One region of the Enterobacter sp. Li2LvB3 genome, then DNA from elsewhere that is predicted to be linked to it. Evidence: predicted binding sites of a transcription regulator. Region 1 holds the regulator's gene; the other holds the start of a gene.
What was found. Region 1 encodes PurR, which represses purine synthesis genes. Its sites were predicted from a motif close to CANGCAAACGTTTGCNTG; they were not measured.
Positions count from the first base shown of each region.

Region 2: a site for PurR is predicted at 3,587-3,604, ahead of pyrC (dihydroorotase). Genes of this name have one in related genera too.

Region 1 covers NZ_JBSICG010000003.1:105,598-112,225, forward strand. The annotation lists gene cfa (cyclopropane fatty acyl phospholipid synthase) at 1-584, opposite strand, end outside; gene punC (purine nucleoside transporter PunC) at 886-2,085, opposite strand; gene punR (DNA-binding transcriptional activator PunR) at 2,200-3,111, shown strand; gene purR (HTH-type transcriptional repressor PurR) at 3,128-4,153, opposite strand; gene cydH (cytochrome bd-I oxidase subunit CydH) at 4,451-4,540, shown strand; gene ACS603_RS03515 (MFS transporter) at 4,706-5,872, shown strand; gene sodB (superoxide dismutase [Fe]) at 5,909-6,490, opposite strand; gene ACS603_RS03525 (C40 family peptidase) at 6,612-6,628, opposite strand, start outside.
Region 2 covers NZ_JBSICG010000014.1:20,996-27,623, reverse strand. The annotation lists gene ACS603_RS12995 (Gfo/Idh/MocA family protein) at 1-163, opposite strand, end outside; gene ACS603_RS12990 (YceH family protein) at 166-816, opposite strand; gene rimJ (ribosomal protein S5-alanine N-acetyltransferase) at 826-1,410, opposite strand; gene mdtH (multidrug efflux MFS transporter MdtH) at 1,647-2,855, shown strand; gene ACS603_RS12975 (lipoprotein) at 2,981-3,541, shown strand; gene pyrC (dihydroorotase) at 3,670-4,716, shown strand; gene dinI (DNA damage-inducible protein I) at 4,792-5,037, shown strand; gene bssS (biofilm formation regulator BssS) at 5,319-5,573, shown strand; gene solA (N-methyl-L-tryptophan oxidase) at 5,689-6,628, shown strand, end outside.

The DNA of each region.
Region 1 (6,628 bases):
CCTACCACGCTGACACCGTAGTTTTTCGCCATATAGTATGCAAGACCACCCCAGCCGCAGCCGATATCCAGCACGCGCATCCCCGGCTGTAACTGCAATTTCTCGCAGATCAGACGCAGTTTCGCCTGCTGGGCCTCTTCAAGCGTCGAGGCCTCTTTCCAGTAGGCACAAGAGTATTGCATGTAGGGATCAAGCATCCGGCTAAAGAGGTCATTACCCAGATCGTAATGCTCTTTACCCACGATCCATGCCCGTTTTTTGCTTTGCAGGTTGAACAAGCGGGCAGCAGCGACACGCAGGGTATCCTTCACATTACGGGGAAGCTGACTCTCCAGCCCGGCGCGTAAAACGCTTGAGAAAAAGATATCCAGCCGCTCGCATTCCCACCAGCCATCCATATAACTTTCACCCAGTCCTAACGATCCCTCTTGCAATACACGCTTGAAAAAATCGGGATGTTTGATTTGGGGATCGGATGGGGAAGGCCCGTTGATAGTGATGCCTGCACGACCCAATAGTTCAGTGACGATCCGGGACCAGTTGTCGTCCGGAACGCTGACTTCTTCTATACACGATGAACTCATAGCTTCTCCATCACCTTGCTGTGATCAGAACCTTCAAACAGCGTAGACGCTTTTTTTGGTTTGTGAGAAATCTCACGGTATTACGCCCCGTGAGGCTAGTATCCGACGTAGAACAGAGGAAGGGAGATAACCCTTGCCGAAAGGCCTTCCATGGTAAAACGGGAGCACTCCGGCTCCCGTTAACACTTAATATTTATCGTATTTAATCGAACCAAATTTAGTATAGGCCTCAAAATTTGGTGATTCAATAGAAAATTCTTAGCAACCTAATCACTGAAATGTAACATAATTGCTGGTGCGATTATGCGTGCGATGTTTCAGCCTGGGCTGCCGTATTATCCTCACGGTGTGCCGATGACTGCATCTGATAGCCGATGCCAGCAAGTGCAACGGTAACCAGCATCACGCTGGTGGTGGTGAGCAGTGGTGTTGCAATCAGTGCCGATACCACCAGGCTTGCCAGGAAGCACAGCCCCAGTTGCAGTGTGTTCTGCAAGGCTGCCGCACGGCCCGTTGCCTGTGGGAACGGCCGTAAAGCCTGCGCCACCACAATCGGGTAAATGGCACCGTTAGCAATTGCCATCACACAGAATGGAATCAGGATTTCCGCCAGACCAGCACCCGGAATAAAGCCGACGGCCCAGGTACCAATAACGCTTAAAGCGTACAGCGCCAGCAGCCAGGGTAACATCTGCTGCCCCTGCCATTTTTGCAGCGCCGCACGGCAACCGTAACCGCCCACCAGGAAGGCGATAGTCTGTGGAACATAGCTCAGGCCGATGGCCGCCGGGCTGTACCCCATATCGTGCAGAATAAAGGGTGAGCCGGTCAGCCATGCAAAGAAGCTGGCTGAACAGGCGGCGTAGATAAGCACGTTGCCGCGGTACGCTTTGGTGCGCAGCAAAGAGGTAAAGGTAATTGGCTTCGCTTCCGGATGTGTCTCTTTTTTATGCGCAGGTTTCAGGGCGAATGCGGGCAGCATCAGCACCAGAGTGATGGCAAACAGGGTGGCGAAAATCGCCTGCCAGTCGAAATGCGCCAGGATCCAACTGCCCAGCAGTGGTGCAAGCGCGGGAGAGAGGCCAACCAGCGGCATAATAGTGGCAAAAATTCGATTGGTCCGTGAAGCCGGATAGTAATCCGTCACCAGCGCCTGCCAGGTGACCGCTGCGGCACAAACGCCGACGGCCTGAACAAAACGCAGCACCAGTAACCAGGTTGCATCGCGTACCCACAACATCCCAAGACAGCCTACGGCAAAAATTGCCAGACCCAGTAACAGCACTGGTTTACGACCAAAACGGTCGGAGAGCGGCCCCCACAGCAGCTGTGCAAAGGCAAAACCGGCGAGGAACAAACTCAGGCTGGCGCTAATGGCCGCGGCAGGCGTTTGCAAATCTTCCTGCATTGCAGCGAATGCGGGTAAGTACATATCGGTAGCTAAAAAGCCCAGCACGCTTAAGCCGCCGAGCCAGACTAAAAAACCTTTCCTGGGTTGCATTGTTTTATTCTCCTTAAGGAGGCAGGGTACGTTGGCGCAGAGTGTAGGGAGTGCAAAGCGGCTTGTGAAACGCTAATATTTGGCGGGTGCATTCAAATTTTTTGCAGGCAGAAAATGTGGTCAGATTATTCTCTTGAAGTTGTGGATGCTGTCGCCCGTAACGGCAGCTTCAGCGGAGCCGCGCAGGAACTACACCGCGTCCCCTCGGCCATTAGCTACACGGTGCGTCAGCTTGAGGAGTGGCTGGCCGTTCCGCTGTTTGAACGCCGCCATCGCGACGTGGAGTTAACGCCTGCCGGGGCGTGGTTTTTGAAAGAAGGGCGTTCTGTTATCAAAAAAATGCAGATCACTCGTGAACAGTGTCAGCAGATTGCTAATGGCTGGCGAGGTCATCTTTCTATTGCGGTGGATAACATCGTAAAACCTGAACGTACCCGGCAGATGATTGTCGATTTTTATCGCCACTTCTCCGATGTCGAGCTGCGGGTATCGCAGGAAGTCTTTAACGGTGTCTGGGATGCGCTGGCAGATGGCAGGGCAGAGATGGCGATCGGCGCAACACAGGCCATACCCGTTGGGGGACGTTACGCATTTCGCGATATGGGAATGTTAAGCTGGAAATGCGTGGTGGCAAGCGATCACCCGCTGGCGGCAATGGCAGGGCCGTTAAGCGATGATACCCTGCGTAACTGGCCATCGCTGGTACTGGAAGATACGTCACGCTCGTTACCCAAGCGTGTGACCTGGCTTCTGGATAACCAGCGACGGGTGATTGCGCCCGACTGGGAATCCTCCGCGACCTGCCTTTCTGCCGGGTTGTGTGTGGCAATGGTGCCGGTCCATTTTGCCAGACCACGAATCGATGCCGGGGAGTGGGTTGCCCTTGAGCTTGAAAACCCATTCCCGGACGCGGCCTGTTGTCTGACCTGGCAGCAAAGTGACGTATCGCCCGCGATGGCCTGGCTGCTGGATTACCTGGGGGACAGTGAAACGCTGAACAGGGAGTGGTTACGGGAGCCAGATTAACTGGCTCCGTACACGATTAACGGCGGTAGTCGCGGAAAGGACCGTCCGCCACGGAGCGACGTTCGATAAGACGCGGGTGGACTTCAATTGACTGCGACTCTTCACGTTTGTTAACGATCCTGTCCATCAGCATGTTGAAGGCTGTTTCACCCAGAGAATCTTTCGGCTGATGAATAGTGGTCAGCGCCGGGGTGAAGAAACGCGCGTTGCGCACGTTGTCATACCCGATCACAGAAATATCCTGCGGTACGCGCAAACCCAGCTCATCGGCAGCACAAAGCGCACCCATCGCCATAATATCGCCACCGCAGAAGACAGCAGTCGGACGATGCGGTTGGGAGACTATTTGCTGCATTGCGCGGTAACCGGATTCAGGCTCAAAGTCACCCTGAACAATCCAGTTTTCTGGAACGGTGATCAGTGCTTCTTCCATGGCTTTCATAAATCCGGCCAGACGGCCTGCACCGGTGTTACGCTCCAGTGGACCTGGAATCACGCCAATCTCGCGGTGACCCCGTTCTACCAGATAACGACCGGCCATGTAACCGCCTTCAAAGGCGTTATCGATTACTGAGTCAGTAAAATCGGCGTGCGCTTCACCCCAGTCCATCACCACCATTGGGATGTGACGGTACTCTTCCAGCATGGAGAGCACAGAATCCGGGTATTCGGAACACATGACCAGCAGGCCATCCACGCGTTTTTGCGCCATCATTGACAGATAAGCGCGCTGTTTCTCATGGTTGTTCCACGCGTTACCCAGGATCAGGGTATAGCCTTTCTGGAAGCAGTTTTTCTCGACCGCCTCGATTATCTCTGCGAAATATGCAGCTTCGCTGCTGGTGGCCAGCAAACCAATGGATTTGGTGTGATTAACTTTAAGGCTACGTGCGACCGCGCTTGGCGAATAGTGCAGTTCTTTGATCGCCGCCCAGACGGCATTACGCGTCTCTTCCGCTACAAAACGGGTTTTGTTAATTACATGTGATACGGTTGTAGTGGAAACGTTTGCGCGTTTTGCCACGTCTTTAATTGTTGCCATTAAATGTCACTCCAGACCATATCCTAAGCTCCTGAAAAACTTGAAGGTAAACGTTTGCCTTCTCTCACCCTTATCACGCAATCTGGAATTGCGACACGCCGGGAAAACGACACAGGACGTCAGGAGGGGGTCAATGGCCGGTACGCTAATAAATTTAGCGTGGAATTTTGTCCTATCTTGATGAAAAGGGGAAGAGCAAAAGTGGATATCAGTTTAAATCCAGGAAGATTTTTGACGTAAACTGTGTAAAAATGAGCAAGCTCACTTTTCGTAAGGTGATTAAAAGGAGAAAAATTGATGAGTACCGATCTTAAGTTTTCGCTGACGACCACCGTTATCGTGCTGGCACTGATTGTTGCAGCTGGTCTGACGGCTGTATTGCACTGATTTACGCGGGGGGAGAGTTCTCTCCCTCCACATTCCTCGCTGATTGTTACTTCTCCGGCAATAATCTTTTGCCAAATTGTTAACTTCTCATTTTTTGTGATTGGTGTCATGCTTTTTGCTTCTTTGTTCTGTGTCGCGGTACGACACGGCATCCGGAGTTGACTCATGAAAATCAATTATCCTCTGCTGGCCCTGGCGATTGGCGCTTTTGGGATTGGCACCACCGAATTTTCCCCGATGGGGTTATTGCCTGTTATCGCCCGGGGTGTAGACGTCTCTATCCCGGCGGCCGGTATGCTGATTAGCGCCTACGCGATTGGCGTGATGGTAGGGGCACCGTTAATGACGTTGCTGCTTTCACACCGTGCGCGCCGTAATGCGCTGATTTTCCTGATGGCTATTTTTACCCTGGGGAATGTGCTTTCCGCGCTTTCACCGGATTACACGACGCTGATGTTGTCACGTATCCTGACCAGCCTTAACCACGGTGCCTTCTTCGGACTGGGCTCGGTGGTTGCAGCAAGCGTTGTACCTAAACATAAGCAGGCCAGCGCCGTGGCAACCATGTTTATGGGTCTGACCATTGCCAACATCGGCGGTGTACCTGCGGCCACGTGGCTGGGTGAAGCGATCGGCTGGCGTATGTCGTTCCTGGCAACCGCTGCACTGGGCGTGATTGCTATGGTCGCACTGTTCTTCTCGTTGCCAAAAGGCAGCGCAGGCGAACGCCCTGATGTACGCAAAGAGCTGTCCGTGCTGGTTCGTCCTCAGGTATTGTCTGCGCTGCTGACCACCGTGCTGGGGGCTGGGGCGATGTTCACGCTCTATACCTATATTTCGCCCGTGCTGCACGACATTACTCATGTCACGCCGGTCTTTATTACCGCGATGCTGGTGCTGATTGGCGTAGGGTTCTCTATCGGTAACTACCTGGGCGGTAAGCTGGCAGACCGTTCCGTGAGTGGCACGCTGAAAGGCTTCTTAACGCTGCTAATTGTCATCATGGTGGCCATTCCGTGGCTGGCGCGTAACGAATTTGGCGCAGCCATTGCGATGGTGGTATGGGGTGCGGCGACCTTTGCCGTGGTTCCGCCGTTGCAGATGCGGGTAATGCGTGTGGCGCATGAAGCGCCAGGACTCTCTTCATCCGTGAATATTGGTGCGTTTAACCTGGGTAATGCACTGGGCGCTGCGGCCGGTGGTGCAGTGATTTCGGGTGGCCTGGGGTACAGCTTTGTGCCGGTAATGGGGGCGATTATTGCGGCTCTGGGGTTACTGCTGGTACTGATGTCGGGTCGTAAACAGCCAGAAACGGCCTGCGCGGCTGAATAATCATAACGCAGAAGGGCGAACCCTTCTGCGTGTCTCTTACGCTGCGAGGTTCTTCGCAACAAATTCCCAGTTAACCAGCGCCCAGAAATGCTCCAGGTAGTTCGGGCGTGCGTTACGGTAATCGATGTAGTAAGCATGTTCCCACACATCGACGGTCATCAGCGGGGTTGCGCTGGTGGTCAGCGGTGTACCCGCGTTGGATGTTGATACGATAGCCAGTTTGCCATCGGCTTCTTTCACAAGCCAGGTCCAGCCAGATCCAAAGTTTTTAATTGCTGCGTCAGTGAATTTCGCTTTGAAATCAGCAAAGCTGCCGAACGCGGCATTGATGGCTGCGGCCAGTTCACCGGTGGGTTCTCCGCCTGCATTAGGTGCCAGGCAGTGCCAGTAAAACGTGTGGTTCCAGACCTGAGCGGCGTTGTTAAACACGCCACCTTCTGAGCTACGCACGATCTCTTCCAGCGTTTTGCCTTCAAAGTCAGTGCCTTTGATCAGGTTGTTCAGGTTGGTGACATACGTCTGGTGATGTTTGCCGTAGTGATATTCCAGGGTTTCCACGGAAATGTGTGGAGCCAGGGCGTCTTTTGCATACGGTAGTGCAGGTAATTCGAACGACATTGCTTCTCTCCTTATTATTTTTACGTTGCCAATAACCATAAAGACAACAGGGATAGAGTAGCAAATTGAAAGGGTATGCAAAAGAGGAACTTACCCCGCCGCAGACGCGGCAGGGCAAGGATTAACGGATGGTTTTCG
Region 2 (6,628 bases), on a different contig from region 1:
TGGCATACGGGATGCGCCAGGTATCACAGATGCGCTGCGCTTTTTCGCGAGTAGGCGACCACGCCCCTTGCAGCGTCCAGTCCGTCGCTGCGCCTAATACCGGCAACCAGGCTTTTTGAGCAATACCGCCAAGCCCGACGACTCCCACGCGTAATTTTGTCACCGTTAATCTCCCAAATGAGCAAGCAAGGCATCCAGACGCTGTTTAAGCCCGGCGACTTCTTCTTCAAGCGCTTCCACTCGCGCCGTCAGGCTGTCATTGCCCTCTGGTGCATCGGTTTCGGTATAACTGTCCAGCGGTTCCACATCACCGCTGAACAGGTGCATAAAGCGGCTTTCGCGCTTGCCCGGCTCCCGCGCAAGGCGTTGCACGTAAGGGCCATCTTCGCGTGTCGCCAGCCCTTCCAGCGTTTGCTCGACTTCCTGCATATCGCTGAATTCATGCATTCGGGAGGCACGTGAACGCAGTTCGCCAGGGGTTTGCGCGCCACGCAACAGCAGCGTGGTGATGACCGCCACTTCTGCGCTACTTAATTTGAGATCGCCAAACTCGGAATTACAAAAACGTTGTTCGTACTTGGTCACCCGGTTGCCAAACCCGCTCACCGTGCGCAGATAATGCCGTTTGACCAGCGCGTCCAGTACATCCTGCACGTCGTGTTCACCGAGATTCATCACCGGCTCGCGGTTGGTCTTTTGATTACAGGCCATGGTCACCGCATTCACAGATAACGGATATTGCTCTGGGGTGGTCACCTGCTTTTCAAGCAGGCAGCCAATGACCCGCGCTTCGGTGGCGGTTAACTGATATTTCATCTTTTCTCCTTAACGACCTGCTGTCCAGTCTGGGGTGGTTAACGCCGTCAGCACATGGTCACGCCATTCACCATCGATAAGCAGATAATCTTTGGCGTAACCTTCTTTCTCAAACCCTAAACGCGCCAGCAAATTTCCGCTGCGTTGGTTATGCGGCATATAGTTCGCCATGATGCGATGAATGTGTTGAGTGCGTTGCATGTAGCGAATTGCCGTGGTCAGCGCTTCAAACATCAACCCCTGACCTTGCCACTTCTGTCCGATGGAATACCCAAGATAACAGGCGTGAAATGACCCACGCACTACATTGGAAAAGTTAGCGATACCAACGATCTCTTTTTCTTCCGGGTCCAGCAGCGCAAAATAGAACGCACTACCTTGCTTGTGAAACTCCGTAATCATACTGAGCCGCGCCTGCCAGCCTGACGGGTAACAATGGCTCTCATCCCGAACGGGTTCCCAGGGTTTTAAAAACTGGCGATTCTCGGCGTAATAATCCGCCAGACGCCAGGCATCACGCTCATGCACCAGACGGACGACAAGCCTGTCCGTTGTCAGGCGCACTTTTGGCACATTACTGCGATAGCCAAACATCGATACCACTCCTTCCCGTCGCTTCTGCTCTACCCATTAGCTTTACTATACCTGCGCCTTTGCCGTCTGTGAAAACAGTGACATACCATTTTGACCTCTTTTCACATTTTTCGATGAGAAGTCTCTATCAAAGCACCCTTTTGATAAAAAAATATTGTCGCTGGCGGGGTGGGAAAAAGCCTGACGACCCCGCAGAATATTAGCGTGCTCACCATCTTCTTTTCCCTGGAGGGGAAATGTCCCGCGTATCACAGGCCAGGAACCTGGGTAAATATTTCCTGTTAGTCGATAACATGCTGGTCGTGCTCGGCTTTTTTGTCGTTTTTCCGCTTATTTCGATTCGCTTTGTCGATCAAATGGGCTGGGCGGCATTAATGGTCGGCATCGCGCTGGGTTTACGCCAGTTTGTCCAGCAGGGGCTGGGCGTATTTGGTGGGGCTATCGCTGACCGTTTTGGTGCCAAACCAATGATTGTCACCGGGATGTTGTTACGCGCGGCAGGTTTCGCCACCATGGGAATTGCGCATGAACCCTGGCTGCTGTGGTTCTCCTGCTTCCTTTCCGGTATCGGCGGCACCCTCTTCGATCCCCCACGAACGGCACTGGTGGTCAAGCTGATCCGCCCGCGCCAGCGAGGCCGCTTCTTCTCTGTGCTGATGATGCAGGATAGCGCCGGTGCGGTGGTAGGCGCACTGCTGGGAAGCTGGTTGCTGCAATATGATTTTCGTCTGGTGTGTGCCACCGGCGCAGTGCTCTTTATTCTGTGTGCAGCCTTTAACGCATGGCTGCTGCCTGCATGGAAATTATCGACGGTAAAAGCCCCAGTGCGTGAAGGTCTGGGCCGCGTGCTACGTGACAAACGCTTCGTCACTTATGTACTGACCCTGACGGGCTATTACATGCTCGCGGTTCAGGTCATGCTGATGCTGCCCATCATGGTCAACGATATTGCCGGCTCACCCGCGGCCGTCAAATGGATGTATGCCATTGAAGCCAGCCTCTCATTGACGCTGCTTTATCCGATTGCTCGCTGGAGCGAACGCCGGTTTCGTCTTGAGCATCGGCTGATGGCCGGGCTGCTGCTGATGACCCTGAGCATGATGCCGATTGGGCTAGTGAATACCTTGCAGCAGCTCTTTATGCTGATATGCACGTTCTACATCGGTTCGATTATCGCCGAACCGGCGCGTGAAACGCTGAGTGCCTCTCTGGCAGACGCCCGCGCCCGTGGCAGCTATATGGGGTTCAGCCGTCTTGGGCTGGCCTTTGGCGGTGCGCTGGGCTATGCCGGCGGTGGCTGGCTGTTTGATGCGGGCAAAGCGCTGAATCAACCAGAGCTTCCGTGGATGATGCTGGGCGTGGTGGGCTTTATTACACTTCTTGCATTGTGGTGGCAGTTCAGCCAGAAACGCAGTGCGCGCGGGATGCTCGAGCCTGGCGCATAACCTCTCTGTTCGGCGGGAGCGCTCTCCCGCCCTTCTTTATCAGTTTTTTCTGCTGGTTTCTGCCAGATCTCACTGACATACTGACGCATCAGGACAGAAGCGCCGATATTTTTTTGAGGAACGCCATGAAGAAGATCGTCTTTGCCGCAGCATTCGTCGTTAGTGGCCTGCTGGTGGGTTGTAACCAGCTTACGCAATATACCGTCAGTGAGCAGGAGATTAATCAGGCGCTGGAAAAGCATAACAACTTTTCAAAAGACATTGGCGTGCCGGGCCTTGCCGACGCGCATATCGTGCTGAGCAAGCTCACCAGCCAGATTGGGCGTGAAGAGCCGAACAAAGTCACCCTTACCGGTGATGCAGACCTGGACATGAATTCACTCTTCGGTAGCCAGAAAGCGAATATCAAACTCAAGCTCAAAGCACTGCCGGTCTTCAATAAAGAGAAAGGGGCCATCTATCTGCAAGAGATGGAAGTGGTGGATGCAGTGGTTTCACCCGATAAGATGAAACCGGTGATCCAGACCCTGATCCCCTACCTCAACCAGTCGCTGAGTAGCTATTTCAACCAGCAGCCAGCCTATGTTCTGAGTGAAGATAAGAGCAAAGGCGAATCGCTTGCCAAAAAATATGCAAAAGGGATAGAGGTGAAACCGGGAGAAATCATCATTCCATTCACCGATTAACCCCAGGGGCGCTCAGGCGCCCTTTTTTTTACGGAAATGTGTGCAAACGAAAACGTTTCCGCTTATGATTTGTGTCCGGCAAAAACGGCCATCCCAATGACTGATTCCTGACAAGCCGGAGCTCATCCATGACTGCACAACCCCAGGTTCTTAAAATCCGCCGCCCTGACGACTGGCATATCCATCTGCGTGATGGCGATATGCTGAAAACCGTCGTGCCTTATACCAGCGAAATTTATGGCCGCGCGATTGTTATGCCTAACCTGGTTCCGCCAGTCACCACCGTCGATGCTGCTATCGCATATCGCCAGCGTATTCTTGATGCCGTCCCTGCGGGCCATGATTTCACCCCGCTGATGACCTGCTATCTGACGGACTCACTCGACCCGAACGAGGTGGAGCGTGGGTTTAACGAAGGGGTGTTCACCGCCGCTAAGCTCTACCCGGCCAATGCGACCACCAACTCCAGCCACGGTGTAACCAGTATCGACGCCATTATGCCGGTGCTGGAAAGAATGCAGAAACTGGGGATGCCGCTGCTGATCCACGGCGAAGTTACCCATGCTGATATTGATATCTTCGACCGTGAGGCCCGTTTTATTGAGACGGTGATGGAGCCGCTGCGTCAGCGTCTGCCTGCACTGAAAGTGGTGTTTGAGCACATCACCACCAAAGATGCCGCCGAATATGTTCGCGACGGCAACGAGCTTATCGCTGCTACCATCACCCCACAGCATCTGATGTTTAACCGTAACCACATGCTGGTAGGCGGTGTTCGTCCGCATCTCTACTGCCTGCCGATCCTCAAGCGTAATATTCACCAGCAGGCACTGCGCGAGCTGGTGGCAAGTGGCTTCGACCGCGCATTCCTGGGCACCGATTCCGCGCCACACGCGCGTCATCGTAAAGAAGCGAGCTGCGGCTGTGCGGGCTGCTTTAACGCGCCAACGGCACTTGCCAGCTACGCAACCGTGTTTGAAGAGATGAACGCGCTGGCGCATTTTGAGGCCTTCTGCTCCCTGAACGGCCAGCGTTTCTATGGCCTGCCGGTCAATGAAACCTTTATCGAACTGGAGCGCACCGCGTACCAGGTAGAAGACGCCATTCCACTGACTGACGACACGCTGATCCCATTCCTGGCGGGTGAAACCGTGCAATGGACAGTTAAACGCTAAAAATATCAATGCCCCTTGTTGTCAAACCCATAATATACCTGTATAAATAAACAGTATATTACACAGGGGGCATTTATGCGTATTGAAGTTACCATCGCCAAAACAACCGTTCTGCCTGCTGGCGCGCTTGATGCGCTTGCCGGTGAATTATCCCGCCGTATTCACAACAGTTTCCCGGAAAACGATGGCGCCGTAACGGTACGTTATGCTGCCGCGAACAATCTGTCCGTTATTGGCGCTGCGAAAGAAGATAAAGATCGCATCAGCGAAATCCTGCAAGAAACGTGGGAAAGTGCCGACGACTGGTTCATCACCGATTAAATCTTGCTCCCTCATTGTGTTTTTTTGCCGGGTCGCCCCGGCTTTTTTTTATCTGCTATCCGGCATTCGGGATAGTTCAAAATAATTGGGTGTCTTCTTTAAAAAACGTGAACAAGATGGTGTTTTATTGTTCGAACAATCCTAAAACACAGAAAAATGTGTTGCCAGCTATTTATTTTTCCCGTCATAACCCTTATTTATTGATATACTGAAGTTGCTTCAGAAAAACATGCATTGAACCTCAAAGTCGTTGTCTTCTAGCACGTATTAAGGGGGTTATCATGGAAAAGAATAGTGAAGTCATCCAGACCCATCCTCTCGTTGGTTGGGATATCAGTACCGTAGATAGCTACGATGCTTTGATGCTGCGTTTGCACTACCAGACCCCGAATCAGCCAAACCGTGAAGAAGCGGAAATTGGGCAGACGCTGTGGCTTACCACTGCCGTCGCACGTCAGTTTATTTCTATTTTGGAAGCAGGTATTGCAAAAATAGAATCTGGCGACTACCAGGAAAATGAGTATAAACGGCATTAACCTTATGCCCACATTTCACTCAACAGGCACCCTCGGGGTGCCTTATTTATTTCTCCCTTGTATAACCCTCCGATGTTAATTACTCTGCTACAAAGTGTTGGTTTATGAGATACCTATGAAATACGACTTAATCATTATAGGCAGCGGCTCCGTGGGTTCTGCAGCAGGTTATTATGCAACGCGGGCCGGTCTTAACGTTCTGATGATAGACGCCCATCTTCCTCCGCATTCTGAAGGCAGCCATCACGGTGATACCCGTCTGATTCGTCATGCCTATGGCGAAGGTGAACGCTATGTGCCCCTGGTGCTGCGTGCCCAGACGCTTTGGGATGAACTGGCCACGCTCACCGAAGAGCGCGTCTTTGACCGAACAGGCATTATTAACCTCGGACCTGCCCATTCCGCTTTTCTGGCCACCGTCGAACACAGCGCGCGTGAGTTTAATCTTGATGTTGAGCGTCTTGACGCCGAAGCCATCATGAAACGCTGGCCGGAGATCCGTGTTCCTGATGATTACTTTGGGCTGTTTGAAGCCAATTCCGGCGTGTTGCATTGCGAGACGGCTATCAAAACCTGGATTTCTCTTGCTGAAAAAGCAGGATGCGCTCAACTATTCAACTGCCCGGTAACTGCCATTACCCATCACGAAGATGGCGTCACCGTCAGCACCCAGGAAGGCGACTACTCTGCCTCTCGTTTGCTTATCAGCGCTGGCACCTGGGTAACAAAACTGCTGCCTGACCTGCCCGTACAGCCAGTGCGTAAAGTCTTCTCCTGGTTTCAGGCGGATGGTCGTTACAGCAGCCAGAATAAGTTCCCGGCCTTCACTGGCGAATTGCCCAATGGCGATCAGTTCTACGGCTTCCCGTCAGAAAAAGACGCGCTCAAGATTGGTAAACACAACGGCGGGCAAGTTATCTCTTCACCAGAAGAGCGTAAACCTTTTGGCGCTTACCCGACCGACGGTTCTGAAGCCTTTACGTTCCTGCGAAATATCCTGCCAGGTATTGGCGGCCTGCTCTACGGTGCAGCCTGCACCTATGACAACACGCCGG